Regions from separate parts of the Streptomyces sp. NPDC029296 genome, predicted to be linked through region 1. Evidence: riboswitches for the same ligand, from Rfam matches in the RefSeq annotation. Region 1 holds a riboswitch; the other holds the start of a gene.
What was found. Region 1 has a riboswitch for glycine ahead of gcvT (glycine cleavage system aminomethyltransferase GcvT). Riboswitches for the same ligand answer to the same signal wherever they lie in the genome.
Positions count from the first base shown of each region.

Region 1 (14,866 bases):
CGGCCGCGCGGACCGAGCCGCCCCGCGGCGGTCAGCCGCCAGTGTTCCGGGGCGGGCGCCCGGACCTGCCCCGGCCCTCCGTGCCAGGGACCGGGCAGCACCTCCTGCACCGCCGCGGCCGTCAGACACGTCAGGACGATCAGCCAGGTGGTGAGCAGCCCCGGCAGCCACCGCCCCCGGGCCGCCGGCCGGTACCGCGCCCGCGCCCGCGCGGCAGCCGCGGCGGGCGGCACCGGGCGCGCCCCCAGGGCCGCGCTCAGCCGGGTGCCGGGGCGCGCGTGCGCCGCCGGCGGCGGGTCGGCAGGGCGGACGGCCAGCGCCAGCACCAGACGGCCGAGCGCGCTGTCAGCTCGCAGCACTGGACCCCCTCGGCTGCGACAGCGCCTCTTCCGCGTCCGCGCCGGCCTGCCGGGCGGTGGGCAGCGGGGGCTCGGGCTGCTGGCCCGCGCCCGCGCCGGTGATCGGGATCGCCTGGAAGAACTTCGCGACGACCAGCGGGGTGGTCACCCCCACGGCGAACGCGGCGGTCGCGTTCGGCAGCTGACCGGAATTGCCCAGCGCGGCGGTGAGCCCGAACCCGGCGAACAGCCGCAGCCCGATGGCCACCAGCATCACCGGCCGGTCGGCGCGAGTGCGCCAGGGCCAGCGCCAGCGGCTGCGCGGACCCGTCGGACGCATCAGCGCCGAGAGGTTGAGCGCCTCGGCCACACTGCTGCCGAGCAGCCCCCACAGCGCGGGGTACAGGTCGATCACGTCACCGATGGTAGCCCTCGGTGACGTAAAAAAAGCTATGTGTGACGGCGTGGTCGAAAATCGTACCGGTTCAGCACTCGATGATGTTCACCGCCAGCCCGCCCCGCGCCGTCTCCTTGTACTTCACGCTCATGTCGGCGCCGGTGTCCTTCATGGTCTTGATGACCTTGTCGAGGGAGACCTTGTGGGAGCCGTCGCCGCGCATCGCCATCTTCGCGGCCGTGACCGCCTTCACCGCGGCCATGCCGTTGCGCTCGATGCACGGGATCTGCACCAGGCCGCCGACCGGGTCGCAGGTCAGGCCGAGGTTGTGCTCCATGCCGATCTCGGCCGCGTTCTCCACCTGCTCGGGGGAGCCGCCGAGCACCTCGGCGAGCGCGCCCGCGGCCATGGAGCAGGCGGAGCCCACCTCGCCCTGGCAGCCGACCTCGGCGCCGGAGATGGAGGCGTTCTCCTTGAACAGCATGCCGATCGCGCCGGCGGCGAGGAGGAAGCGGACCACGCCGTCCTCGTCCGCGCCCGGCACGAAGTTGATGTAGTAATGCAGGACCGCCGGGATGATGCCGGCCGCGCCGTTCGTGGGGGCGGTCACCACCCGGCCGCCGGCCGCGTTCTCCTCGTTGACCGCCATGGCGTAGAGCGTGATCCACTCCATGGCGTGCGCCAGCGGGTCGCCCTCGGCGCGCAGCTGGCGGGCCGAGACCGCCGCGCGGCGGCGCACCTTCAGCCCGCCGGGCAGGATGCCCTCCCGGGACATGCCCCGCCCCACGCACTCGCGCATCACCCGCCAGATCTCCAGCAGTCCGGCGCGGATCTCCTCCTCGGTGCGCCAGGCCCGCTCGTTCTCCAGCATCAGCGAGGAGATCGACAGGCCCGTCTCCTTCGTCAGGCGCAGCAGCTCGTCGCCCGTGCGGAACGGGTACTTCAGGACCGTGTCGTCCAGCACGATCCGGTCCGCGCCCACCGCGTCCTCGTCCACCACGAAGCCGCCGCCGACCGAGTAGTACGTCTTCGACAGCACCTCGGCGCCCGAGGCGTCGTACGCCCACAGGGTCATGCCGTTCGCGTGGTAGGGCAATGCCTTGCGGCGGTGCAGGACCAGGTCGTCGTCGCAGGAGAAGGGGATCTCGTGCTCGCCGAGCAGCGCGATGCGGTTCGCCTGCCGGATCCTCTCCACCCGCTCGTCGGCCGTCTCCACGTCCACCGTGCGCGGCGAGGCGCCCTCCAGGCCGAGCAGCACCGCCCTCGGGGTGCCGTGGCCGTGACCGGTCGCGCCGAGCGAGCCGTACAGCTCGCAGCGCAGGGAGGCGACGGAGCCGAGCAGGCCCTCGTTGCGCAGCCGGCGGGCGAACATGCGCGCCGCGCGCATCGGGCCGACCGTGTGGGAGCTGGACGGGCCGATGCCGATCGAGAACAGGTCGAAGACCGAGATGGCCACGGAGGACTCCTCAAGACGGGGTGGTGCAAAAAGGGCGGTACAGGGGCGCGGGCACCGCGCACGCCGGTACTACCAGTGTGCGCGGTGCCCCGCGAAAGGTGACTTACTTGTTCAGACCCGGGTACAGCGGGTGCTTGTCGGCGAGCGCCTTGACGCGTGCCTTGAGCGCCTCGGCGTCGTAGGACGGCTTCAGTGTCTCGGCGATCACGTCGGCGACCTCGGCGAAGTCCTCGGCCGTGAAGCCGCGGGTGGCGAGCGCCGGGGTGCCGATGCGCAGCCCCGAGGTGACCATCGGCGGGCGCGGGTCGTTCGGGACGGCGTTGCGGTTGACCGTGATGCCGACCTCGTGCAGCCGGTCCTCGGCCTGCTGCCCGTCCAGCTCGCTCGCGCGCAGGTCCACCAGGATCAGGTGCACGTCCGTGCCGCCGGACAGCACGTTCACCCCGGCCTCGCGCGCGTCGGCGGCGGTCAGCCGCTCGGCGAGGATGCGGGCGCCCTCCACCGTGCGGCGCTGGCGCTCCTTGAAGTCCTCGCCCGCCGCGACCTTGAAGGACACGGCCTTGGCCGCGATCACGTGCTCCAGCGGACCGCCCTGGAAGCCCGGGAAGACGGAGGAGTTCAGCTTCTTCGCGAAGTCCTTCCTGGCGAGGATGATGCCGCCGCGCGGACCGCCGAGCGTCTTGTGGGTCGTGGAGGTGACCACGTCGGCGTGCTCGACCGGGTTCGGGTGCAGCCCCGCGGCGACCAGTCCGGCGAAGTGCGCCATGTCGACCCACAGGTACGCGCCGGTCTCGTCGGCGATCCGGCGGAACTCCGCGAAGTCCAGCTGCCGCGGGTACGCCGACCAGCCCGCGATGATCACCTTGGGGCGGTGCTCCTTGGCGAGCTTCTCCACCTCGGCCATGTCGACCAGGCCGGTCTCGGCGTCCACGTGGTAGGCGACCACGTCGAACTGCTTGCCGGAGAAGTTCAGCCGCATGCCGTGGGTCAGGTGGCCGCCGTGCGCCAGGTCCAGGCCGAGGATGGTGTCCCCGGGCTGGGCCAGCGCGAACAGGGCCGCCTGGTTCGCGGAGGCGCCGGAGTGGGGCTGCACGTTGGCGTACTCGGCGCCGAACAGCTCCTTGACCCGGTCGATGGCGATCTGCTCGGCCACGTCGACGTGCTCGCAGCCGCCGTAGTAGCGGCGGCCCGGGTAGCCCTCGGCGTACTTGTTGGTGAGGACCGAGCCCTGCGCCTCCATGACCGCGAGCGGCGCGAAGTTCTCGGAGGCGATCATCTCCAGCGTCGACTGCTGGCGGTTCAGCTCGGCGTCGACCGCGGCGGCGATCTCCGGGTCCAGTTCGTGCAGGGGCGTGTTCAGGACAGTCATGGCGCTACGACTCCTCAGCCGGCGGTGAAGGCGGTGTACTCGTCCGCGGAGAGCAGCTCGGCCGGCTCCTCCGTGACGCGGACCTTGAACAGCCAGCCGCCCTCGAAGGGGGCCGAGTTCACCAGCGAGGGGTCGTTGACGACGTCCTCGTTCACCTCGGTGACCTCACCGGTGACCGGCGAGTACAGGTCGGAGACCGACTTCGTCGACTCCAGCTCGCCGCAGGACTCGCCCGCGGACACCGTGGAGCCGACCTCGGGGAGGTCGACGAAGACGACATCGCCGAGCGCGTTGGCCGCGTGCTCCGTGATGCCGACCGTCGAGACGCCGCCCTCGGCGTCCGACAGCCACTCGTGCTCCTTGCTGTAGCGCAGCTGCTGGGGGTTGCTCATGGCCTGAATTCTCCTGTACGCGCGGGAGTGATGGTGACGGGGGGACTGGGGAAACCGCTGGTGAGCGGGCGAATGTGCGCAGGGTCACGCGCCGCCGCGCGGCCGGGGGCCCCGGGCGGGCGCGGGCGCGCCCGGCGGCTACTTCTGGCGCTTGTAGAACGGCAGGGCCACGACCTCGTACGGCTCGTGGGTGCCCCGGATGTCGACGCCGACGCCCGGCGTGCCCGGCGCCGCGTGCGCCGCGTCGACGTAGGCCATGGCGATCGGCTTGCCCAGGGTGGGGGAGGGGGCGCCGGAGGTGACCTCGCCGATCACCTCGCCGCCCGCGACCACGGCGTACCCGGCGCGCGGCACCCGGCGGCCCTCGGCGACCAGCCCGACCAGGACCCGGGGCGGGTTCTGCCCGGCCCGGGCGGCGGCCTCGGCCAGCGCCTCGCGGCCCACGAAGTCGCCCTCCTTCTCGAACTTGACCACGCGGCCCAGCCCGGCGTCGAAGGGGGTCAGGGAGGTGGTCAGCTCGTGCCCGTACAGCGGCATGCCCGCCTCCAGGCGCAGCGTGTCCCGGCAGGACAGCCCGCACGGGACCAGACCGACGCCCTCGCCGGCCTCGGTCAGCGCCTGCCACAGGCCGACGGCGTGCTCCGGCTTCACGAACAGCTCGAAGCCGTCCTCGCCGGTGTACCCCGTACGGGCGATCAGCGCCGGGACGCCGGCGACCGTGCCGGGCAGCCCGGCGTAGTACTTCAGGCCGTCCAGGTCGGCGTCGGTCAGGGACTTCAGGATGCCGGGGGACTCGGGGCCCTGCACCGCGATCAGCGCGTAGGCGTCCCGGTCGTCGCGGACCTCGGCGGCGAACCCGGCCGCCCGCTCGGTGAGCGCGTCCAGCACCACCTGGGCGTTGGAGGCGTTGGCCACGACCATGTACTCGGTCTCCGCCAGCCGGTAGACGATCAGGTCGTCCAGGATGCCGCCGTCGGCCCGGCAGATCATGGTGTAGCGGGCGCGGCCCACACCGACGGAGGCGATGTTGCCGACCAGGGCGTGGTTCAGGAAGGCGGCGGCCTCGGCGCCGGTCACGGTGATCTCGCCCATGTGGGAGAGGTCGAACAGGCCGGCCCGGGTGCGCACGGCGGTGTGCTCGTCGCGCTCGGAGCCGTAGCGCAGGGGCATGTCCCAGCCGGCGAAGTCGGTCATCGTGGCGCCCAGCGAGCGGTGCACGGCGTCGAGCGCGGTATGGCGGAGTTCGGTACTGCTCATCGGTCGGTCGTCTCCCAGGGCACAAGGACGGGGCGAGGAACGTTCCTCCCCATCTGTCATCGGAACCTGAGAGGTTCGCCGCCACCGCCACGGGGACGATCACGGCTTGCACCTTGGGTGGAGCCGCCGTCGCCGGCGGCCCGCTTTTCAGATGTGCCTCGCCCGCGCGGTAACGGGGCCTGAGAGATTCAAGGGAGGGACTTGCTCCTTCGGCGCCCCAGGCGGCCCCGAGGGGGCCCGGGAACTCTCCCGCGCGGATTCAAACGGCCGGTATGCAGTTGGCGGCCTCATCATTGCACGCCACACCCCGGCCATCCAGAGCGCGCCGCCTGTGACCGACCTGTGGCCGTACGCACACGTACCGCCGACCGTTTCCCATTACCTTTCCTTTACACAGAACGGGCATGGGATTGACCGAGCCCCTGGGGAGGACGATCACGGTGAACAGGACATCGGCCTACGCCGCCCACACCGGTCTGGTGGTTCCGGGACCATCCGCCGCGGCGGCCCGGGAACGCCGCGCGGAGCGCCCCGCGCCGGTCGTCCGCGATCTGCGCGACCGGGCCGGCCGCAGCCCGCACGTCCTGCTCTTCGGCCCCCGCGACCTGGTGGTGATCACCGGGCTGCCGGGCAGCGGCAAGTCCACCCTGATGCACCGCGCGGTCGCCGGCCGCCGCGTCGACTCCCAGGACACCCGGGACCGCTTCCAGGCCCGCGTCCCCGGCTTACTGCCGTACGCGCTCTACCGCCCCCTGGTCCGCCTCGCGCACTACGCCGGGCTGCGCCGGGCGCTGCGCACCGGCGAGGGGCTGGTCGTGCACGACTGCGGTACCCAGCCGTGGGTGCGCGCCTGGCTGGCCCGCGCGGCCCGGCGCCGGGGCGGCACCCTGCACCTGCTGCTGCTCGACGTGGACCCCGAGACGGCCCGCCGGGGCCAGCGCGAGCGCGGCCGGGGCGTCTCCCGCTACGCCTTCCGCCGCCACCGCCGCGCCACGGCCCGGCTGCTGCGCGCGGTGGAGAAGGGGGAGCTGCCCGCCGGGTGCGGCGCGGCGGTGCTGCTGGACCGGGACGCGGCGGACGTCCTCGCCCGCGTCGGCTTCACTCGGTGAGGGGCTGTCAGTGCCACCCGCTAGCCTTCATGGTCACAGCAGTGGTTCCCAGCAGGCGGTAGGCACATGGACTTCCCGGCGGACTTTCCCGCGGACTTCCCGGCACCGGCGCACCCGCACCCGCACGGCGGTTGGCCCGGCAACGAGCTGGAGGAGGTGTTGTCGGCCTCCCTCGGCATCCCCGCGGCGGGCGGCCGGATCGTCGAGGTCGTCGGCCGCAGCCTCCTGTGGATCCCGCTGCCGGGCGGCGGGAGCCCGGACAGCGGCCCGCTGGACCTGCCGACGCTGGACATCGGCGGCCAGACCTACGTCCCGGTGTTCAGCTCCGAGGAACAGCTGCGCCAGGTGGCCGGCTCCCACATGGCGTACACCATCGCCCCGGCGGTGGAGTTCGCCCGCGGTCTGCCCCCGCAGGTGGGCATCGTCGTCAACCCCGAGGGCGTGGTCGGCATACCGCTGCCGCCCGAGGCGGTGGCCGAGCTGTGCCGGGTGGGCCGCACCCCGCTCGACGGCCCGGGCACCGGCGGCCGGGTCCGCCTCTTCGAGCCCGACTGGCAGGACGACCCGGTCGACTTCCTCGCCGCCGCCTCCGCCGAGTTCACCGGGACCGGCGTGGTCCTCACCGCCCGCCGCTGCCTGGCCGCCGTCGAGACGGCCGACCCGGCGCTGTTCGTCGGCGTCGAACTCTCCCGGTGGGAAGGCGACCTGCGCGCCCTCCCTCTCCAGGCCCTCGGCAGGGCCCTGGCCGAGGTCCCGGTCAAGTGGCCGGTCAACCTGGTCCTCCTGGACGTGACGGACGACCCGGTGGCCACCTGGCTGAAGACGAACGTCCGCCCCTTCTACCAATACGGCCCCTGAACGCGCCCCCGAGGGGACGCGGGGCCGTGTCCGATATGCGGCTCCGCCGCGGGGCGCGGGGAACCCTCCACGCACCCGCACACGCGATCGAACCGAAGGCCCCGGGCTGGTAGGCGCATAAGCTGTGCTCACACGCCGGGTCACAAGCAAAGAAGGGGCTCATCAGGTGAGCGCGAGCCACAGCGGCAGCGTCGAGCACATGCTGCGCCAGGTCACGCCCGGACGCTACGACGCCTACGAGGCATTGCTGCGCGCCCTCGCCACCCCCTCCTCCGGCCAGATCTTCATGCTCCTGTGGCACGGCCAGGCCGGCGCCCCGGACGCCCAGTACGGGAACATGGAGGTGGACGGCTTCCCCTACGCCCCCGGCGTGACCTCCGCCCAGGAACTGTCGGCCAGCGGCTGGAACCGTTCCTACGAGGTGGCCGACGGCCTGGACGTGGCCCGCACCCTCTACCCCGACCACTACGGCCTCTGGCTCAACCCGCACGCCCCGGGAGGCGGCGTCGGCATCCCCTGGCTGGACCTGCGCCGCATCGCCACCGGTCTGGACCGCCAGCCGGCCGGCCCGCTGCGCCTGTCCGAGCCCGGCATCGAGATCCCGCAGTTCTACGCCCTGCTCGCGCAGAACGCCCACCGCACCCCCGCGCTGCGCTCACTGCGCCGCGCCTGGGTGCAGCCCGCGCTCGGGGCGCCGTACCTCGCCATCGGCCTGGACGTGTACGACACCTCGCCCGCCGCGGTCGACTCGGTGCGGGCCATGATGCAGCAGTCCATCGGCGCGGTCCCGGAGGGCCTGCCGGTCTCGACGGTCGCCATGACCGACGCCCACGACCCGGTGGTGATGTGGATGCGGGCCAACGCGCGCCCCTTCTACGACCGCGAGGCGCACGCCCCGGTGCCACCGCAGTCCCCGCTCCAGGTGCCGGCCCCGCCGCAGACCCCGGCCGGCGGGTACGGCTATCCGCCCGCGCCCGGCGGCTACTGAGCAACCGCTTGCGGAGACGGCCTTGTTGACGCACACGCAGAATCCATCGGACCGGGACGCTTCTGCGCGCGTAGACATCGGCCGAACCTCCCGAACCGCGTAGATTCACCGTTCTGTCCCAACTGGCCCGCGTCCGGGGTCCGTTACCCACTGTTCGGATAACGGAATCCCCCGCACTGCATCACGGTTGCGCATACTTTCGCCGTCAGCTCTGGCGGGTGATCACAACCACGCTGAAGACTCGCGACTCAGACGCGAGGCCGAGGGCCTCGTGATCGATGGCAAGTCGACAAAGCCGCAATCCGCGGCAGGCGCAGGCCGGTCACCACCGGCGAGAGGGGTCGCTCACCGTGACCGCACCGATCGAGACCACCGGGGCGGCAGCCGAGGCGCAGCCGGAGGCTGTGCTGGAGGGTGCCGGTAAGGGGCAGATCGAGGGTCGTTCCCTGGGCCAGATCGCCTGGACCCGGTTCAAGAAGGACAAGGCCGCCGTCGCCGGTGGCGTCATCGTGATCCTGCTGATCCTCCTCGCCGTCCTCTCCCGTCCCCTCCAGGCCCTGTTCGGCCTCGACCCCAACGCCTTCCACCAGGACCTGATCACCCCGGACACCTCGCTGCCCACGGGCAGTTGGGGCGGCATGAGCGCGGACCACCCGCTCGGCGTGGACCCGAAGTTCGGCCGGGACATCGCCACCCGCATCCTCGAGGGCTCCTGGGTGTCGCTGGTGGTCGCGTTCGGCGCCACCATCCTGTCCAACGTCATCGGCGCGATCATGGGCGTCATCGCGGGCTACTACGGCGGGCGGGTGGACTCGATCATCAGCCGGCTGATGGACACCTTCCTCGCCTTCCCCCTCCTGCTCTTCGCGATCGCCATCTCCGCCACCCTCCAGGGCGGCGCCTTCGGTCTCAACGGACTGCCGCTGCACCTGAGCGTGCTCATCTTCGTCATCGGCTTCTTCAACTGGCCCTATCTGGGCCGGATCGTGCGCGGCCAGACCCTCGCCCTGCGCGAGCGCGAGTTCGTCGACGCGGCCCGGGGCATGGGCGCCAAGGCCCCCTACATCCTCTTCCGGGAACTGATGCCGAACCTGGTCGGCCCGATCATCGTCTACTCGACGCTGCTGATCCCGACCAACATCATCTTCGAGGCGTCGCTGAGCTTCCTCGGCGTCGGCATCCAGCCCCCGCAGGCGTCCTGGGGCGGCATGCTCCGCGAGGCGGTCACCTACTACCAGGTCGACCCCCAGTACATGATCGTCCCGGGCCTCGCCATCTTCGTCACCGTGCTGGCGTTCAACCTGCTCGGTGACGGTCTCCGCGACGCTCTCGACCCGCGCAGCCGCTGACGCCTGCCGCGAGAGCCCGACAAGTTTTCAATCAATGGAGGGGAAAGCGCCCATCATGCGAAGGTCAGCGCTGGCCGCTATCGCGGCCATCGGCTCCGCCAGCCTGCTTCTTGCGGGTTGCAGCAAGGCCGATGACAACACCAACGAGAACGGCACCAAGTCGGCCGGGGCCAACGCCGCGACCAAGGGCGTCGTGAACGCGTCGGACAAGAAGGGTGGCACGGTCACCTACGAGATGTCCGACGTCCCGGACTCCTTCGACCCGGGCAACACGTACTACGCGTACATGTACAACCTCAGCCGGCTGTACGCCCGTCCGCTGATGACCTTCAAGCCCGGTGCCGGCGACGAGGGCAACACCCTGGTCCCGGACCTCGCGGCGAGCAAGGGCCAGCCGAGCGACGGCGGCAAGACCTGGACGTACAAGCTGCGTGCGGGCCTGAAGTACGAGGACGGCACGCCGATCACCTCGAAGGACGTCAAGTACGCCGTCGAGCGCTCCAACTTCGCGCGTGACGTGCTCTCCCTCGGCCCGAACTACTTCCAGCAGTTCATGGCCGACGGCGACAAGTACAAGGGCCCGTACAAGGACAAGAACCCCAAGGGCCTGTCCTCCATCGAGACCCCGGACGACACCACGATCGTCTTCCACCTGAAGCAGGCCTTCCAGGAGTTCGACTACCTGGTCGCCACGCCGCAGACGGCCCCGGTGCCGCAGTCGAAGGACACCGGCGTCGACTACGTCAAGCACGTCCTGTCCTCCGGCTCGTACAAGTTCCAGAGCTACGAGGACGGCAAGCAGGCCGTGTTCGTGCGCAACGAGAACTGGGACCCGAAGACCGACCCGCTGCGCAAGCAGCTGCCGGACAAGATCGTCGTCAAGATGAAGGTCAACCCGGAGACCATCGACCAGGACGTCTCGGCCGGCAATGCCATCGAGCTGGTCGGCACCGGTGTCCAGGCCTCCACCCAGGCCGAGATCCTCACCGACCCCGCCAAGAAGGCCAACACGGACAACACCTACGGTGGCCGTCTCGTCTACCTGGCGATCAACAGCAAGCTGAAGCCGTTCGACAAGCCCGAGTGCCGCAAGGCCGTGCAGTACGCCATCGACAAGGTCTCGGTGCAGACCGCCGAGGGCGGGCCGGTCCGCGGTGAGATCGCCTCCACCGTCCTGCCCCCGGACATCCCGGGCTACGCCAAGGCCGACGTCTACGCCACCAAGGACAGCAAGGGCGACGTCGCCAAGGCCAAGGACCAGCTGAAGGCCTGCGGCGAGACCTCGATCTCCACCAACATCACGGCCCGTTCGGACCGTCCGCAGGAGATCGACGCCGCCACCGCGATCATCAACTCGCTGAAGAAGGTCGGCATCAACGCCAGCCTCAAGCAGTACCCGTCCGGCAAGTACTTCACGGACTACGCGGGCGTGCCGAAGTTCACGCAGAAGCAGAACGTCGGCCTGATGATGATGCAGTGGGGTGCCGACTGGCCCTCCGGCTACGGCTTCCTGCAGCAGATCCTGAACGGCAAGGCGATCAGCCAGTCCGGCAGCACCAACCTGTCGCAGTACGACAGCAAGGAAGTCAACGAGCTGCTGGGCAAGGCGATCGCCACCCAGGACACCGGCGAGCGCAACAGCCTCTACAGCCAGATCGACAAGAAGACCATGGACGACGCCGTCCTCGTCCCGCTGACCTACTTCAAGGTCCTGCTGGGCCGTCCGCAGAACTACACCAACCTGGTTTCCACGGCGGCCTTCAGCGGTCAGTACGACTACCTCAACATCGGCGTCGCGTCGAAGTAGCAGCCCCGGAAGGCAGGTGAAGGCATTGGTGTCCGCGGGCCCCCCGGCCCGCGGGCACCAGCGCCGGCCCCCGTGATCTCGTACATCCTCCGCCGGACGTTCGCGGCAGTGATCCTGCTGCTGGTCGTCTCCGCGGTCACCTTCGCCATCTTCTTCCTGCTGCCGCGACTCGCCGGCCAGACGGCGGACCAGCTGGCACAGCAGTACATCGGCAAGAGCCCGTCGAAGGCGGACATCGCCGCGGTCAAGCACAACCTCGGTCTGGACCAGCCCGTCTACGTCCAGTACTGGCACTTCATCAAGGGGATCGTGGCCGGCGCCACGTACGACCTCGGCCCGACCACGGTGCACTGCGACGCGCCGTGCTTCGGCTACTCCTTCAAGAACCACCAGGCGGTCTGGCCGGAGCTGACCTCCCGCATCCCGATCACGGCCTCGCTGGCCGTGGGCGCCGCCGTGCTGTGGCTCCTGTCCGGTGTGGTGGTCGGCGTGATCTCCGCGCTGAAGCCGCGCTCGTTCTTCGACCGCGCCTTCATGGGCGTCGCGCTCGCCGGCGTCTCGCTGCCCATGTTCTTCACGGGCAAGCTGGCGCAGCTGCTCTTCACCGTCCAGATCCCGATCTTCGGGCGCACCTACGTCCCGCTCACGGAGAACCCGGCGCAGTGGGCCAACACCCTTTTCCTGGCCTGGTGTTCGCTGGCCCTGCTGTACTCCGCCATCTACGCCCGGCTGACCCGCTCGGGGATGCTGGAGACGATGAACGAGGACTTCATCCGCACGGCCCGGTCCAAGGGCCTGGTCGAGCGCCGGGTGGTGGTCAAGCACGGACTGCGTTCCGCGCTCACCCCGATCATCACCGTCTTCGGCATGGACATCGGCCTGCTGCTCGGCGGTGCCGTGATCACCGAGTCGGTGTTCTCGCTGCACGGCATCGGCGAGTACGCGGTGCAGGGCATCACCGACAACGACCTGCCCAAGATCCTCGGCGTGACCCTGCTCGCCGCCTTCTTCGTCGTGATCGCAAATCTTGTGGTGGACGTGCTCTACGCCGCCGCCGACCCGCGGGTGAGGCTCTCGTGACCGAACTCTCCAAGACCGGTGCCGCGGTGGGCGAGCCCGCCCCCGCCAAGGCCCCCGAAGCCTTCCTGGAGGTCCGCGACCTCAAGGTGCACTTCCCGACCGACGACGGCCTGGTCAAGTCCGTCGACGGGGTCAGCTTCTCGCTGGAGAAGGGCAAGACCCTCGCCATCGTGGGCGAGTCCGGCTCCGGCAAGTCGGTGACCTCGCTGGCCATCATGGGCCTGCACCGGCTCGGCGCCCGCGGCAAGAACGTGCGGATGTCCGGCGAGATCTGGCTGAACGGCAAGGAACTGATCTCCTCCTCCCCGGACGAGGTGCGCAGGCTGCGCGGCCGGGAGATGGCGATGATCTTCCAGGACCCGCTGTCCGCGATGCACCCCTACTACAAGGTCGGCGACCAGATCGTCGAGGCCTACCGGGTGCACCACGACGTCAGCAAGAAGGTCGCCCGCACCCGGGCCATCGAGATGCTCGACCGGGTCGGCATCCCCGAGCCCGCCAAGCGCGTCGACGGCTACCCGCACGAGTTCTCCGGCGGTATGCGCCAGCGCGCCATGATCGCCATGGCCCTGGTGAACAACCCCGAGCTGCTCATCGCGGACGAGCCGACCACCGCCCTCGACGTGACCGTCCAGGCGCAGATCCTCGACCTGATCCGGGACCTCCAGAAGGAGTTCGGCTCCGCGGTCGTCATGATCACCCACGATCTCGGCGTGGTCGCCGAGATCGCCGACGAGATCCTGGTGATGTACGGCGGCCGGTGCGTGGAGCGCGGCCCGGCCGACGAGGTCTTCGAGCAGCCGCAGCACCCCTACACCTGGGGCCTGCTCGGCTCGATGCCCCGCATCGACCGCGAGACGTCCGAACGGCTCATCCCGGTCAAGGGCCAGCCGCCGAGCCTCATCAACGTCCCCTCGGGCTGCGCCTTCCACCCGCGCTGCCCGTACGCGGACATCCCCAAGGGGAATGTCACCCGCACGGTGCGCCCCGAGCTGGAGCAGGTGAGCACCGGGCACTGGTCCGCCTGTCACCTCCCGACCGAGGACCGCCAGCGGATCTGGACCGAAGAGATTGCGCCGAAGCTGTGAGTGAGACCAAGAAGACGGACGAGGCCGCGATCCCTCCGCAGACGCCGGCCTCCGAGGGCTCGGCGGACCGCGAGGTGCTGCTCAGGGTCGAGGGCCTGACCAAGCACTTCCCGATCAAGAAGGGCATCCTCCAGCGCCAGGTCGGCGCCGTGAAGGCCGTCGACGGCCTCGACTTCGAGGTGCGCAAGGGCGAGACCCTGGGCGTGGTCGGCGAGTCGGGCTGCGGCAAGTCGACCATGGGCCGGGTCATCACCCGCCTCCAGGACCCGACCGGCGGCAGGATCACCTTCGAGGGTCAGGACATCACGCGGCTCAGCGCCGGGCAGATGCGCCCGCTGCGCCGCGACATCCAGATGATCTTCCAGGACCCGTACGGCTCCCTGAACCCCCGCCACACCATCGGCTCGATCGTCTCGGCGCCCTTCCGGCTCCAGGGCGTGGAGCCGGAGGGCGGGGTCAAGAAGGAGGTCCAGCGGCTGCTGTCCCTGGTCGGCCTCAGCCCCGAGCACTACAACCGCTACCCGCACGAGTTCTCCGGCGGTCAGCGCCAGCGCATCGGCATCGCCCGCGCCCTCGCCCTGAAGCCGAAGCTGGTGGTGGCGGACGAGCCGGTCTCCGCGCTGGACGTGTCGATCCAGGCGCAGGTCGTCAACCTCATGGACGACCTCCAGCAGGAGCTGGGCCTGACCTATGTGATCATCGCCCACGACCTGTCGGTGGTCCGGCACGTGTCGGACCGGATCGCGGTGATGTACCTCGGCAAGATCGTGGAGCTGGCCGACCGCACCTCGCTGTACGAGGCGCCGATGCACCCGTACACCAAGGCGCTGATGTCGGCGGTGCCGGTGCCGGACACCAGGCGCCGGGGGCGGAAGAACGAGCGCATCCTGCTGCGCGGCGACGTCCCGTCCCCGATCGCCCCGCCCTCCGGCTGCCGGTTCCACACCCGCTGCTGGAAGGCGACGGAGATCTGCCGGACGACCGAGCCCCAGCTGATCGAGCTGAAGCCGGGCCAGCGGGTGGCCTGCCACCACCCGGAGAACTTCGCCGACCAGGCCCCGCAGGACACGGTCCTGCTGTCGGCGGCGAAGGCGGCGTCGGAACTGGTCCCGGACGCGGTCGTCTCCGACGGTCCGGCCGAGAAGGAGTCGGCGCCCGAGAAGGAGCCGGCGGGCGAGGAGAAGCCGGCCGACGCGAAGGCTTCGGTGACCGAGGCGAAGCCGCCGGTCGAGAAGGAGCCGGCCGCGAAGGGCACCGCCTCCGAAGCGGCCTCCGAGGCGACCGCCTCCGAAGACGCCTCGGAGGAAGCCCCCGGGGCGACCGCTTCCGAGACGGCCAAGGGTGCCGCGTCCGCCGAGGCCGTCGCCGAGGCCGCCGA
Region 1 covers NZ_JBVHXT010000042.1:40,877-55,742, reverse strand. Annotated here, with positions in the region: gene ACZ4W9_RS31385 (WD40 repeat domain-containing protein) at 1-359, opposite strand, end outside; gene ACZ4W9_RS31380 (hypothetical protein) at 346-753, opposite strand; gene ACZ4W9_RS31375 (L-serine ammonia-lyase) at 824-2,191, opposite strand; gene glyA (serine hydroxymethyltransferase) at 2,295-3,560, opposite strand; gene gcvH (glycine cleavage system protein GcvH) at 3,575-3,952, opposite strand; gene gcvT (glycine cleavage system aminomethyltransferase GcvT) at 4,091-5,209, opposite strand; glycine riboswitch at 5,253-5,366, opposite strand; glycine riboswitch at 5,367-5,471, opposite strand; gene ACZ4W9_RS31355 (AAA family ATPase) at 5,650-6,318, shown strand; gene ACZ4W9_RS31350 (enhanced serine sensitivity protein SseB) at 6,385-7,176, shown strand; gene ACZ4W9_RS31345 (enhanced serine sensitivity protein SseB C-terminal domain-containing protein) at 7,376-8,164, shown strand; gene ACZ4W9_RS31340 (ABC transporter permease) at 8,515-9,513, shown strand; gene ACZ4W9_RS31335 (ABC transporter substrate-binding protein) at 9,569-11,320, shown strand; gene ACZ4W9_RS31330 (ABC transporter permease) at 11,393-12,400, shown strand; gene ACZ4W9_RS31325 (ABC transporter ATP-binding protein) at 12,397-13,488, shown strand; gene ACZ4W9_RS31320 (ABC transporter ATP-binding protein) at 13,485-14,866, shown strand, end outside.

Region 2 (14,866 bases), on a different contig from region 1:
GTGCGCACCGGCCCCGACACGTGCCCGCGCCGCATGACCCGGGCCCTGTGACAGCCGAGGGACCCTCACCGGCCCGCCCGACGACATCCGCCTGCCGCGAACCGGCTCCGTCCGGGGCGATGCGGGCGTGCGCGATACGGTCCCGTCAAGAAGGACTCCCGAGCCGTCAGGGCGCCGTCGACGAGGGACACCGCGGGCCGCCGGCCGGTCTACCGTCTTTCTCATGGAGCACCGCGACGACACCCGCCCCCAGGCGACCGGCCCGTCCCCGACCGGCACCGCGGCCGTGGCGTACGACCGGGCCTAGGGGGCCGTGGCACGGGGCGCCACGGCCAGCCCCACCTCCCCGGTCACCGCCGCGCGGGCCTATCGTGACCGGCATGCAGTCCTACACGATCGGCCAGGCCGCGCGGCTGCTCGGCGTCAGCCCCGACACCGCCCGCCGCTGGGCCGACGCCGGCCGCGTGGCCACCCACCGCGACGAGTCCGGGCGACGGCTCATCGACGGCAGGGACCTCGCCGCGTTCTCCGTCGAACTCGCCAAGGGCGACGGCGGTGAGGAGGGAACCTCCCGCACCTCCGTCCGCAACGCCTTCCCCGGCATCGTCACCGCGATCAAGCTCGGCGACGTCGCCGCCCAGGTGGAGATCCAGGCGGGCCCGCACCGGCTCGTCTCGCTGCTGACCCGGGAGGCCGTGGAGGAACTGGGCCTGGAGGTCGGTGTGGAGGCCACCGCGCGCGTGAAGTCCACGAACGTCCATATCGACCGCGGCTGACCGGGCGCGCCGGGCGACGAAGGCGCCGGGCGAACGCACATGCAAGCTACAAACCTCAGGCTCCCGGCTCATGCGATGCGACAGGAGACTTCTGCCTGGCAAGTGCGGCAGTATCATCGCCGCACGGCCGGGCAACGGGCGTGCCAGGGCGCGACCGTTGTCCCAGAACCGAGGAGTAGATCCGTGATGACCCGTTCCGTGCGCCGGACCCGGCGGTCGCTGCGACTTGCCGGTGCGGGCGCCGTCGCCGTACTGGCCCTCAGCTCCTGCTCCTCCTCGTCCGGCTCGTCGGACACGAAGGAGTCCGGCTCCTCGGGCGCGTCGGGCTCTCCGAAGCCGTCCGGCACGGTCACCGTGTTCGCCGCCGCCTCCCTCAAGGAGAGCTTCACGGCCCTCGGCGAGGAGTTCGAGCACCGGTACCCCGGCACGAAGGTCGGCTTCAGCTTCAGCGGCAGCGACACCCTCGCCGCGAGCATCACCAGCGGCGCCCCGGCCGACGTCTTCGCCGCCGCGAGCCCCCGGACGATGAAGACCGTGACGGACGAGGGGGAGGCGTCCGGCACCCCGGTCACGTTCGCGCGCAACCAGCTGGAGATCGCCACCCCGCCGGGCAACCCCGACAACGTGTCCTCCCTGAAGGACCTCACCCGGCCCGGGCTGAAGGTCGTCCTGTGCGACACGACGGTGCCCTGCGGTTCCGCCGCCCAAAAGGCCCTGGACACCGCCGGGGTCGAGCTCACCCCGGTCTCCTACGAGCAGGACGTCAAGAGCGCCCTGAACAAGGTGGAGCTGAAGGAGGCGGACGCCGCGGTCGTCTACAAGACCGATGTCAAGGCCGCGGGTGGCAAGGTGGAGGGCGTGGAGTTCCCCGAGTCCGCCGGCGCCGTCAACGACTACCCGATCGCCGTCCTGAAGAACGCGGGGAACCCCGAGGCCGCCCAGGCGTTCCTCGCCCTCGTGCGGTCCGCCGAGGGGCGGAAGGCGCTCGGCGAGGCCGGGTTCCTCAAGCCGTGACCTCGCTCGACGAGCCCGGCGCCGCGACCGGCCTGCGCACGGGCCGGCCGCGGCGTCGCCGCACCGGCGCGGGGGGCCGGCGCGCGGTGCCGTTGCCGCTGCTGCTGCCGGGCCTGCTGGCGCTGGCGTTCCTGCTGCTGCCGCTGCTCGCGCTGCTGGTCCGCGCGCCCTGGCGCGGTCTGCCGGAGCAGCTGAGCAGCGCCGAGGTCTGGCAGGCGCTCCAGCTGTCGCTGATCAGCGCGACCGCGGCGACCGCCGTGAGCCTCGTCCTCGGTGTGCCGCTGGCCTGGCTGCTGGCCCGTACGGACTTCCCCGGGCGGGGCCTCGTACGGGCCCTGGTCACCCTGCCGCTCGTGCTGCCGCCGGTCGTCGGCGGTGTGGCGCTGCTGCTGGCCCTGGGCCGCAACGGGGTGGTGGGGCAGTGGCTGGACGCGTGGTTCGGGATCACCCTGCCGTTCACCACCGCCGGGGTCGTGATCGCGGAGGCGTTCGTGGCGATGCCGTTCCTGGTGATCAGCGTCGAGGGCACGCTGCGCGCCGCCGACCCGCGCTTCGAGGAGGCGGCGAGCACGCTCGGCGCGTCCCGCTTCACCGCGTTCCGCCGGGTCACGCTGCCGCTGATCGCGCCGGGCATCGCGGCCGGCGCGGTGCTGGCGTGGGCGCGGGCGCTCGGCGAGTTCGGCGCGACGATCACGTTCGCGGGCAACTTCCCCGGCCGGACCCAGACCATGCCCCTCTCGGTCTACCTCGCCCTGCAGAACGACCCGGAGGCCGCGATCTCCCTCAGCCTGGTCCTGCTCACCGTCTCCATCGCGGTCCTGGCCGCCCTCAGAGACCGCTGGATGACCACCCCATGACCCACAGCGCCCCCCGCTCCGGCAAGCCGGCCCCCTCCCCCTACGGCGCTCCGCCCCCGCAGGGGCCGCCCGCACCCGACGACGAGCGCCGCACGGACGGCGCGGCCGGGAACCCCTCTCCGGCCACCGGCCTGGACGCCCGCCTCGTGGTCGACCGCCCCGGGTTCCGCCTGGACGTGACCTTGACGGCGGCGCCCGGGGACGTCCTCGCCCTCCTCGGGCCCAACGGCGCCGGCAAGACCACCGCCCTGCGCGCCCTCGCCGGCCTCACCCCCCTCACGGACGGCCACCTGCGCCTGGACGGCACCCCCCTGGAGGACACGCCCCCCGAGTCCCGCCCGGTCGGCGTCGTCTTCCAGGACTACCTGCTCTTCCCCCACCTGTCCGCCCTGGACAACGTCGCCTTCGGCCCCCGCTGCCAGGGCGCGGGCAAGGCCGAGGCCCGGGCCCTCGCGGCGGCCTGGCTGGACCGCATGGGCCTGGCCGAGCACGCGGGTGCCAAGCCGCGCCGGCTGTCCGGCGGCCAGGCCCAGCGCGTGGCCCTCGCCCGCGCCCTCGCCACCCGGCCCCGCCTGCTCCTCCTGGACGAGCCGCTGGCGGCCCTGGACGCCCGTACCCGCCTGGAGGTCCGCGCCCGGCTCCGCCGCCACCTGGCCGAGTTCGAGGCCGTCTCGGTCCTGGTCACCCACGACCCGCTGGACGCCATGGTGCTCGCGGACCGTCTGGTGGTCGTGGAGCACGGCCGGGTCGTGCAGGAGGGCAGCCCCGCCCACATCGCCCGCCACCCGCGCACCGACTACATCGCCCGGCTCGTGGGCCTCAACCTCTACCGGGGACAGGCCGCGGGTCACACCGTACGCCTCGGCTCCGGCCCCGCGATCACCACGACGGAGGAGCTGTCCGGCCCGGCCTTCGTGGCGTTCCCGCCGTCCGCCGTGACCCTGTTCCGGGAACGGCCCTCCGGCGCCAGCGCCCGCAACCTGTGGCGCTGCGAGGTCGCCGGCCTGGAGACGCACGGCGACCAGATCCGCGCCGACCTCACCGGCGAGCTGCCGCTCACGGCGGACCTGACGACGGTCGCCGCCGCCGAGCTGGACCTGCGTCCCGGTGCACCGGTCTGGGCGACGGTCAAGGCGACCCAGACCCACGCGTACCCGGCCTGAGCGGATCCGCGCTCTACGGTGGGTTCCCATGACCCTGAGCATCCGCAACCAGCTGCCCGGGACCGTCACGGAGGTCCACGCAGGCGAGGTCATGGCCACCGTGCGGGTCCGGCTGGACGGCGGCCCCTCTCTGACGGCCGCCATCACCCTGGAGGCCGCGGAACAGCTCCGCCTCGCCCCCGGCAGCCCCGTCCACGCCCTGGTGAAGGCGACCGAGGTCGTCCTCGCCACCCGCCCGGCCGAGGGGCTGTCCCTCCGCAACCGGGTCCCCGGCACCGTCACCGAGATCCGCCCGGGCCGGGTCATGGCCTCCGTGAAGATCACCACGGCCGCCGGCGAACTCACCGCCGTGATCACCCGCGAGGCGGTCGCCGACCTCGGCCTGTTCGTGGGCTCCGACGTGATCGCCCTGGTCAAGGCCACCGAGGTCTCGCTGGCCACCCCGTAGCGCGAACGGCCCCGCCCGGAAACCCGGGCGGGGCCGTTCGGCGGCGGTTCGCTCAGTCCTCGTAGGCGTCCAGCGGCGGGCAGGAGCACACCAGGTTGCGGTCGCCGAAGGCCTGGTCGATACGGCGCACCGGCGGCCAGTACTTGTCGGCGGCCGGGACACCGGCCGGGAAGACGGCCTCCGCGCGGCTGTAGGCGTGCGCCCACTCGCCGCCGAGCGCGGCGGCGGTGTGCGGGGCGTTCCGCAGCGGGTTGTCCTCCCCGGGCCACTCGCCCGAGCCGACCTTCTCGATCTCCGCGCGGATGGCGATCAGCGCATCGCAGAAACGGTCCAGCTCCGTGATGTCCTCGGACTCGGTCGGCTCGATCATCAGCGTGCCGGCCACCGGGAACGACATGGTCGGCGCGTGGAAGCCGTAGTCGATCAGGCGCTTGGCCACGTCGTCGACGCTCACGCCGGTCGCCTTGGTGAGCGGGCGCAGGTCGATGATGCACTCGTGCGCGACCAGGCCGCCGGGGCCGGTGTAGAGCACGGGGAAGTGCGGCTCCAGGCGCTTGGCGATGTAGTTCGCCGACAGCACGGCCACCTGGGTGGCCCGCTTCAGGCCCTCGCCGCCCATCAGGCGGACGTACGCCCAGGAGATGGGCAGGATGCCCGCGCTGCCCCACGGGGCCGCGGAGATCGGGCCCACGCCCGTCTCCGGGCCGGCCTCCGGCTGGAGCGGGTGGTTCGGCAGGTACGGCGCGAGGTGCTCGCGGACCGCGACCGGGCCGACGCCCGGGCCACCGCCGCCGTGCGGGATGCAGAACGTCTTGTGCAGGTTCAGGTGGGAGACGTCACCGCCGAAGTGGCCCGGCTTGGCGACGCCGACGAGCGCGTTGAGGTTGGCACCGTCGACGTACACCTGGCCGCCGGCCTCGTGCACGGCCGCGCAGATGTCGGCGACGTGCTCCTCGAACACCCCGTGCGTGGACGGGTAGGTGATCATCAGTACCGCCAGCTCCTCGCGGTACCGCTCGATCTTGGCGCGCAGGTCCTCGACGTCGATCTCGCCGTCCTCGGCGGTCTTGACGACGACGACCTTCATGCCGGCCATCACCGCGCTGGCGGCGTTGGTGCCGTGCGCGGAGGACGGGATCAGACAGACGGTGCGCCGGTCGTCGCCGTTGGCGCGGTGGTAGCCGCGGACGGCGAGCAGACCGGCCAGCTCGCCCTGGGAGCCGGCGTTCGGCTGGAGGGACACCTTGTCGTAGCCGGTGACCTCGGCGAGACGGTCCTCCAGCTCACGGATGAGCGTCAGGTAGCCCTGCGCCTGCCCGGCGGGCGCGAAGGGGTGCAGCTGCCCGAACTCGGGCCAGGTGACCGGCTCCATCTCCGTGGTCGCGTTGAGCTTCATGGTGCAGGAGCCCAGCGGGATCATGCCGCGGTCGAGCGCGTAGTCGCGGTCGGCCAGGCGGCGCAGGTAGCGCAGCATCGCGGTCTCGGAGCGGTGCTGGTGGAAGACCGGATGGGTGAGGTAGGCGTCGGTGCGCAGCAGCGCCTCGGGCAGGGTGTCCTCGGCGGCCCGGTCCAGCGCCTCGATGTCGGCCTCGGCGCCGAAGGCGGCCCAGACGGCGGCCAGCCCGGCCCGGTCGGTGGTCTCGTCGCAGGCCGCGGAGACGTGGTCGGCGTCGACGAGCCGCAGGTTGACGCCCTTGTCCCGGGCGGCGGCGACGATCCCGGCGGCCTTGCCGGGCACGCGCGCGGTCACGGTGTCGAAGTACGCGCCGTGGACGATCTCCACGCCGGCGGCCTGAAGGCCCGCGGCGAGGAGGGTGGCGTAGCGGTGCGTGCGCCGTGCGATCGTCTTCAGGCCCTCGGGGCCGTGGTAGACGGCGTACATGCCGGCCATGACGGCGAGCAGCACCTGCGCGGTGCAGATGTTGCTGGTGGCCTTCTCACGGCGGATGTGCTGCTCACGGGTCTGCAGCGCGAGCCGGTAGGCCTTGTGGCCGTCGGCGTCGACGGAGACGCCGACCAGGCGGCCGGGCAGGCTGCGCGCGAACTTCTCGTGGACGGCCATGTAACCGGCGTGCGGGCCGCCGAAGCCCATCGGCACGCCGAAGCGCTGGGTGGTGCCGACGGCGATGTCCGCGCCCAGCTCGCCGGGCGAGGTCAGCAGGGTCAGGGCGAGCAGGTCGGCGGCCACGGTGACCAGGGCGCCCAGCTCGTGCGCCTGGTCGATGACGGGCTTGATGTCCCGTACGGCACCGGAGGCGCCCGGGTACTGGATCAGCACGCCGTTGATGTCGCGCTCGGCGATCCGCGCCGGGATGCCGTCGGACAGGTCGGCGACGACGACCTCCACACCGGTCGGCTCGGCACGGGTCTCGATCACGGCGATGGTCTGCGGCAGCGCGTCCGCGTCGACCAGGAACAGGCCCTTCTTGTTCTTGCCCATGCGCCGGGACAGGGCCATCGCCTCGGCGGCGGCCGTGCCCTCGTCCAGCAGGGAGGCGCCGGAGGTGGGCAGCCCGGTCAGCTCGGCGACCATCGTCTGGAAGTTCAGCAGGGCCTCCAGGCGGCCCTGGGAGATCTCCGGCTGGTACGGCGTGTAGGCCGTGTACCAGGCCGGGTTCTCCATGACGTTGCGCAGGATGACGGGCGGGGTGAAGGTGCCGTAGTAGCCCAGGCCGATCATGGAGCGCAGGACCTGGTTGCGGTCGGCGAGCGAGCGCAGCTCGGCGAGCACCTCGGCCTCGGTGCGGGCGCCCGGCAGGTCCAGCGAGTCGGCGTTCTTGATCACATCCGGGACCGCGGCGGCGGTCAGCTCGTCCAGCGAGCCGTACCCGACCTGCGCGAGCATCTTGGCCCGCGCCTCCTGGTCGGGCCCGATGTGGCGCTGCTCGAACGGGATGCCCGCTTCGAGTTCGGAGAGCGGAATGCGAGGGGCGGTCATGTGCGGAGGCCTCCTGGTCTGGCGCGACCTGCGAGGGGCGCCCCGGCACGGGCACCCCGACGGCCTCCCCCTCTGTCATCTGCACCTGAGAGCTTCACCGGGGGCCCGCGGGCACCGGCTTTCACCGTCGGTGAGAGCGGGAGCCGTCGACACCCGCCCTGCTTTCCAGAGTGACCTCGTCCGTGCGGTACGTGAGCCTGAGAGATTCCGGGGAGGAGTTGCTCCTTCGGCGCCTCCGACAGGGTCGGAGGACTCTCCCGCGCGGGGTCAGCAGCCGCTTGCCAGCCTACCAGCGAGGTCAATCGTGCGGTCTTCGAGTGGCCGCCTCCTCGAATGTGCTCTTTGGTAGTGCTTACGGATGAGTTGCGACCACGTGGAGGGAGAGGGACCGTGCAGACCGACATCGATCCGCGCAGCCTGATCGGCCGCAAGGCGTTCGACCGCAGGGGCACCAAGATCGGCACCATCGACGAGGTGTACCTGGACGACGCGACCGGTGTGCCCGAGTGGGCGGCCATACGCACCGGTCTGTTCTCCCGGGATGCCTTCGTGCCCCTGGAACCCAGCGAGCTGGTCGACGGCACCCTGCGCGTCCCCTTCGACCGCGCCCTGATCAAGGACGCCCCCGATTTCGGCGTGGGCCGCCATATCTCTCCCGAGCAGGAACTCCAGCTCTACCACCACTACGGCCTGGACACCGCCTCCCCTTCCGCGCTGCCGGACCACGACTTCGGCAAGCTGGCGGGTTCGGAGGAGGGCTGAGAGGACCCTTCCCGCCGGTCGCGCGCGTCTTCCTGCTCCCTGGTCTCCGTGACGCGCGGCTCTTCCGCGGCCCGGGCGTCTTCCGGAGCCCGGGCGTCTTCCGGAGCGTCCGGGGTGCGGGAAGGGTCCATGACCAGTGGCAACGGGTCGGCGGACGCCAGCTCGGGATCGTCGACGAAGAACGTCCGCACCCGGCCCGGCCCGGACTGGGGCGTCTCGAACCGCACCGTCACCCTGCCCACCCCGCTGCCCTGGACCCAGCCCGGCCCGTACTCGGCGTGCCGCACATCCTGCCCGGCCCGCCAGTGCGGCTCGGCTGTGTCCGGCCGTTCCCCCTCGGCCTCGGCGGCGTGCTCCTCGGGCTCCTCGTCCGCCGGCACCGGCATCGCCTGCGCGAACAGGTCCTCCTGCGTGTAGTCGGCGAGCCCGGACACGCCGACGCCGAGCAGCCGTACCCCGCCGGTGGTGTCCACGGAGTCCAGCAGCCGCGCCGCCGCCTCCCGGATGACCACGGGATCGTCGGTGGGCCCGCGAAGCGTCTCGGAACGGGTCAGGGTGGAGAAGTCGTACCTCCGTACCTTGAGCACGATGGTCCGCCCGGACAGCCCGGCCCCGCGCAGCCGCCGCACGCACCGGTCGGCCAGCCGCCGCACCTCCAGGCCGACCCGCAGCCGGTCGTGGATGTCCACGTCGTAGGTGTCCTCCACCGACACCGACTTGGCCTCCCGCTCGGCCACCACCGGCCGCTCGTCCCGGGCCAGGGCCATGGCGTACAGCGCCTGCCCGTGCGCCTTGCCGAGCAGCCGGACCAGCTCGTCCTCGCCGGCCTCCGCCAGTTCCCCGACCGTGGTGATCCCGGCTCTGCGCAGATGGTCCCCGGTGGCCGGGCCGACCCCCGGCAGCGTCCGCACCGGCATCGGCGCGAGCAGTTCCCGTTCGGTGCCCGGCTCGATCAGCACGAGGCCGTCCGGCTTGGCCTGCTCGGAGGCGATCTTGGCGAGCATCTTGGAGGCGGCGAGTCCCACCGAACCCGTGAGCCCGGTGACCGCCCGGATGTCCGCCCGCAGCTTCTCCCCGGCCCGTCGCGCCGACTGTTCGTCCCAGGCCGCGCCCCCGGCCTCCAGGTCCACGAACGCCTCGTCCAGGCTCAGCGGCTCCACCAGCGGCGACAGCTCCCGCAGCAGCCCCATCACCTGCTCGCTGACCGACCGGTACAGAGTGAAGCGCGGCACCAGATAGGCGGCGTGGGGGGCCAGCCGGCGCGCCTGGGCCATGGGCATCGCCGAGTGCACCCCGAACACGCGTGCCTCGTACGACGCGGTGGCCACCACACCGCGTGGTCCGAGCCCACCCACGACCACGGCCTTCCCGCGCAGGCTCGGCTTGGACGCCTGCTCCACCGAGGCGAAGAAGGCGTCCATGTCGAGATGCAGGATCGTGGGCGCGTTTCTCACATGTCCGATGCTGCACCACGGCACTGACAATCCGCCGGTGCCGTGGGTCCGGTCGGAACCGGACGGTCAGACCGCGCGGTTGCGGCGCCGCGCCAGTTCGTCCGTGGGGTTGTGCCCGACCAGGGTCTCGCCGGTGTCGATGCGTTCGCCGTGCAGCTGGGAGAGGGCGCTTTCCACGTCCCGCCACACCACGCCCACGGCGATCCCGAAGATGCCCTGACCGCCCTGGAGCAGGGCGTGGACCTCGTCCGGCGAGGAGCACTCGTACACGGTGGCGCCGTCGCTCATCAGGGTCATCCGCTCCAGATCGCGGAAACCGCGTTCCCTGAGGTGCTGCACCGCCGTGCGGATGTTCTGCAGCGACACACCGGTGTCCAGGAACCGCTTCACGATCTTCAGGACGACCACGTCGCGGAAGCTGTACAGCCGCTGGGTGCCCGATCCGTAGGCGGGCCGCACGCTGGGCTCCACCAGACCGGTGCGGGCCCAGTAGTCCAGTTGCCGGTACGTGATGCCGGCGGCAGCGCAGGCCGTGGGCCCGCGATAGCCGATCTGCTCGGACGTCATGGACGCCACCCCTCCGCCGTTCGGCACCGCCGTCGGCAGCTGCGGAGGGTGCTCCACCGCGCCGCCGGGATGGGCATGTCCCCCGCCTGGGCGCAGCGAACTCGGGGGCGGGTACGGACCGCTTTCCCCGAAACCGCGTCCCGGGGCACCCCCAACCGTACCGTCGCCGCTGGTTCTCACGCCGACCTCCGTCCTTGACCTGCCTTCTCGACGGTAGGCAGTCACCAGGGGTGCGTCAACGATCGCCACACTCGGCACGCCGAGTGATAATCACCCTAGGAGTGGTTTCCCGTGTCCCACCGCGGGGAAAGGCTAGCCGAATGCGCTCGCGGCGAGCCGTAGGACGCTCTCGGTGCCGGGGGCAATCGCCGGGGGCCGGCCGCGTGGAGCCGCCGGTCCCGCCGGGCACAACCGCTGGTCCGGGGGCCGGCCGCGCCGCTCACTGGCTGCTGGTGCCGAAGTCCTCGGGGGAGATCTGGTCGAGGAACTCCCGGAACTTCTCCACCTCGTCCTCCTGCTCGTCGGGGATGGCGATGCCCGCGTCGTCCAGCACCGTGTCACTGCCGTAGATCGGCGTGCCGGTGCGCAGGGCCAGCGCTATGGCATCGGAGGGGCGGGCGCTGACCTCGACCCCACTGGCGAACACCAGCTCCGCGTAGAAGACGCCTTCTCGCAGATCGGTGATGCGCACTTCGGTCAGCTCCTGGCCGACGGCCTCCAGCACGTCCTTGAACAGGTCGTGGGTCAGCGGACGCGCGGGCGCCATGCCCTGCTGGGCGAAGGCGATCGCCGTCGCCTCCCCCGGCCCGATCCAGATGGGGAGGTAACGGTCGCCTCCCACTTCGCGCAGGAGCACGATCGGTTGGTTGGAGGGCATTTCGACCCGGACACCTACGACATCGAGCTCGTTCACACAGCAACCCTAGGCCGTGCCCGGGACGTTTGGGTAGTCGGGCCGGGAACAGGTGCCCGATCCGGCCGCCCGGTGTCCCCCCGCTTCAGGGGATCCGGACCCCGAGGGCGCTCTTCACCAGAGCCGCGTGCAGCTTCATCGTGAGGTCCGCCAGCTCCTTCGCGCGGGCCTCGGCGTGCGCCCTGGTCTGCGGGTTGCGGTGGCGCCTGAGCGGGGCCACCACCTGGTCGACCAGGCCCGCCTCACGGTCGGCGGCGGCCTTCATCACCCGCAGGTGGCGCGGCTCGATCCCGAACCGGCCCAGTTCGGCGATCAGCGAGGCCACGGTGACCGCCTCGGCGTCGTACGCCCCGTCCTCCAGGGGAGCGATGAGCCCGTAGGACTCCCACTCCTTCAGCTCGCCCTCGTCGATGTCCGCCGCGGCCAGCAGCTCGTCCCGGCCCACCCTGGCCACCGTCGGTCCCTCCACGGACACCGGTCCGTCCTGCGCGGTGCGCTGGCGCCCGACCAGGGGCAGCGGGACGGCCTCGCCCCGCTCCATGGCGTCCAGGTGCTCCCGGATCACCTTGAGCGGCAGATAGTGGTCCCGCTGCATCCGCAGGATGTGGCCGAGGCGCTCGACGTCCCCGGCGCTGAACTTGCGGTACCCCGACGGGGTCCGTCGCGGCTCGACGAGCCCCTCCGACTCCAGGAAGCGGATCTTGGAGATGGTGACTTCGGGAAACTCGTCGCGCAGCACGTTCAGCACCGTGCCGATGCTCATCAGCCCACTGTCCCTGGCGGCGGTACCGCTTCCGGCACCGCCGCTCGGTGTTTGAAGCATGGACCTTCCCTCTGGGGGTCCCCCCGGACACCGGTCCGGGGGCGGGTCAGTAGCCCTGCCGGCTCGCGTGGAAGACCAGCCGGTACTTTCCGATCTGCACCTCGTCACCGTTCGACAGGGCGACCTGGTCGATGCGCTCGCGGTTGACGTACGTGCCGTTCAGGCTGCCCACGTCGGCCACCGTGAACGAGCCGTCCGGGGAACGCCGGAACTCCACGTGCCGCCGGGAGACCGTCACGTCGTCCAGGAAGATGTCGCTCTGCGGGTGCCGGCCGGCCGTCGTCAGGTCGCTGTCCAGCAGGAAGCGGCTGCCCGAGTTCGGCCCCCGGCGCACGACCAGCAGCGCCGAGCCCGGCGGCAGCGCGTCCACCGCGGCCTGCGCCTCCGGGGAGAGCATCGGCAGCGGCGTCTGGCCGGTCGCCTCGGAGTCGTAGGCCTCCAGCCCGGAGATCGAGATCGTGGACGTCGTCTCGGAGGCCCGCTCGGGCGTCAGCCCGGGACGCAGCGGCGCCCCGCAGTTGGAACAGAACCGGGCGTTCTCCGCATTGCGGTTACCGCACCTCGTACACACCAGGACCGACATTGACGGATCCTCCTGCCGCGGCTGCCCCGCCGGGGCGTTGGACGCGTACGGGCCGGAGGAGAACCCTCCACCCGTACCTGAGGTTGACGGTTGCCCGAAACCTATGCCGCCGGACTGGGCAGGGTCAACTGACGCCGCGCCCTGACCTCCCGAAATGTCACCGCCCGGACCAGCGACCTGGTCCCGGAACAGTGGGCGCTGGCCCTCCGCGTCAGGCTGCGCGCGATGACGAGCGGTCGCGTTGTCGCGACCCTCTCGCGCGCTCTTGCCGAACAACTTCGCAAACAACTTCACGGGCGATTCCCCTTGACCGAAACAGACCCGCCCGTGGGGCAGGACGAACCCTGATTGCCTACACCGGCCGAGCCGGACATTCTCACAACGTCCGTATGCACCAAACAGTTTCCACCACGCACCACCCCTTCGGTGCGCCGACCCCCCGCAACCTCATGCCCCTGCCCGACGGCCCCCATGCACCGCCGGTTCACTGGGAGGACGACCGAGCGTAGTCAGGCCGCTCCGCCCGCCGCAAGGCGTCTACGACGATCTTGTCGGAGTGCTCGACGGTCACCGTGGCCTGCTCTTTCTTCAGAGTCTGCACCACGCCTCCAGGGATGTTCAGCGCCGGCTCGAGGTCCTGCGGCTTGCCGATGACCCTGAAACGATACGGTGCGTTGATCTTGTTCCCGTCGACGCTCACACTCCTGTCGGAGTCGGCGAAGTAGGTGCCGGCGACCACCCGGACCCCGTTGACCTGGATCGCCTCCGCACCGGCCGCGCGCAGCTCCTGGATCGCGTCGAGCAGCATGTCCGCCTTGACCGTCCCCTTCGTGTCCTCGATCGTCATGGTGATGCCGGGACCCTGTGCCGCCACGGTGCCCGCCAGGATGCCGAGTTGCCTTGCCTTCTCGGCGGTCTGCCGGCGCGCCTCCGCGGCCTGGTCGGAGCTGCTCTGCAGTTCCTGACGCTGCCTTTCGAGTCCCTGCTTCTCGTCCTCAAGACGCTGAGTACGCGAATCCAGTTCATCGAGGATGCGGACGAGATCTTCCTGGCGGGCGCCGCGCAGCGCGCTGTCGGTGTCGCTGTTGGACGCCACCTGCACGGCCAGGCCGAAGCCGAGACCGAACAGCAGCACGGCGACGATGAGTTGCGCCCGGGTGAAACGCGGCGGCCACAGGCCCTTGACGAGCCGCTGCCGGCCCGTCAGCGGCTGCCGGGGCCGCCCCCCGTCCGGCTGCCCGGCCCCGGGCGCGGGCACCGCCACCGGCACCTCGGCCGGCAGCTCCCTGCGCAGATGGCCCGCCGCCTGCTCGCCCCGGTCGGTGCGGATGTCCTGTTCCTCGCGGTCGTTCTGCTCGCTCATGGATGTCACGCCCGGAAGACGTGCCGTCGGATCGCCGCGGCGTTGGAGAAGATGCGGATGCCCAGGACCACGACGACGCCCGTGGACAGCTGCGCGCCCACGCCCAACTTGTCGCCGAGGAACACGATGAGGGCGGCGACGACCACGTTCGACAGGAACGACACCACGAAGACCTTGTCGTCGAAGATGCCGTCCAGCATGGCCCGCAGACCGCCGAAGACGGCGTCCAGCGCGGCGACGACGGCGATCGGCAGATACGGCTCGACGACCGCCGGAACCTCGGGCCGGACCAACAGCCCGGCCACGACTCCCACGACGAGGCCCAGTACGGCGATCACGATGTGCCCTTCCCGGTCTTCTCGGACTTCGGCTGTGCTGTACGTACGATCACACTGGGGGCGGCGGGCAACCGGACGTCGTCCTCCGTCGAGATGGTGGCGCGGATGCCGTAGTTCTCCTCCAGGGCGTGCAGATACAGGCCGTCGGCGCTGTTCTGGAACCTGGTGCTCAACCTCTTCGCGTCCCCCACCGCCAGCACCGCGTACGGCGGCACCAGCGGCCTGTTGTCGACCAGTATCGCGTCACCCGCGGCCCTGATCGCGGACAGGGCGGTCAGCCGCTGCCCGTTGATGGAGACCGCCTCGGCCCCGGAGGCCCACAGTCCGTTGACCACGCGCTGCATGTCCCGGTCCCGCACCCGGCCGGTGTCGGAGAACCCGGAGGTCTCCCGGGGATTGGCGCCCTCCCCGCCGCCGGCGGCCTCCTTGGCGTCGTTCACGACGAGCCGCACGCCGGGGCCGTGCACCGCGGTGGCACCCGACAACAGGCCCACCAGGTCCGCCTCGGCGCTGCCGCCGCTGGACCTCAGGGCCGCCCGCCGGCTCGCGTCGACGTCGTCGCGCAGCTTGTCGACGGTGCTCTCCAGCTCGTCCGCGTCGTCGGTCTCGCTGTCGATGCGGTCGATCAGCTCTTGGCGCTCCTTGGCCACCACGGGCGCCGTCACCCGCGCCTGGGCCGCCCCCACGGTCACGACCAGCGCCGCGAGGACCAGACCGGCGGCCAGGCCGAGTTTGGCCCGCAGGGTCTTCGGCAGACCGCCCTGGCCCGCGGACTTCCTCCGGGCGGCGGCCTCGGCGTAGCCGTCGTCGAGGCTGTGGTCCATGACGTTGGTGATCAACGACATGGAGGCGTCCGGGCGCTGCGGC
Region 2 covers NZ_JBVHXT010000010.1:177,431-192,296, forward strand. Annotated here, with positions in the region: gene ACZ4W9_RS11760 (TOBE domain-containing protein) at 381-776, shown strand; gene modA (molybdate ABC transporter substrate-binding protein) at 963-1,790, shown strand; gene modB (molybdate ABC transporter permease subunit) at 1,787-2,647, shown strand; gene ACZ4W9_RS11775 (ABC transporter ATP-binding protein) at 2,644-3,810, shown strand; gene ACZ4W9_RS11780 (TOBE domain-containing protein) at 3,839-4,258, shown strand; gene gcvP (aminomethyl-transferring glycine dehydrogenase) at 4,311-7,196, opposite strand; glycine riboswitch at 7,372-7,466, opposite strand; gene ACZ4W9_RS11790 (PRC-barrel domain-containing protein) at 7,587-7,958, shown strand; gene ACZ4W9_RS11795 (DNA polymerase IV) at 7,880-9,412, opposite strand; gene ACZ4W9_RS11800 (MerR family transcriptional regulator) at 9,479-10,159, opposite strand; gene ACZ4W9_RS11805 (bifunctional nuclease family protein) at 10,419-10,892, opposite strand; gene ftsR (transcriptional regulator FtsR) at 10,978-11,715, opposite strand; gene ACZ4W9_RS11815 (FHA domain-containing protein) at 11,762-12,592, opposite strand; gene ACZ4W9_RS11820 (DUF881 domain-containing protein) at 12,783-13,661, opposite strand; gene ACZ4W9_RS11825 (small basic family protein) at 13,667-13,999, opposite strand; gene ACZ4W9_RS11830 (DUF881 domain-containing protein) at 13,996-14,866, opposite strand, start outside.
Region 2: linked by a shared signal. The riboswitch ahead of gcvP (aminomethyl-transferring glycine dehydrogenase) and the one ahead of gcvT (glycine cleavage system aminomethyltransferase GcvT) in region 1 are both predicted to bind glycine.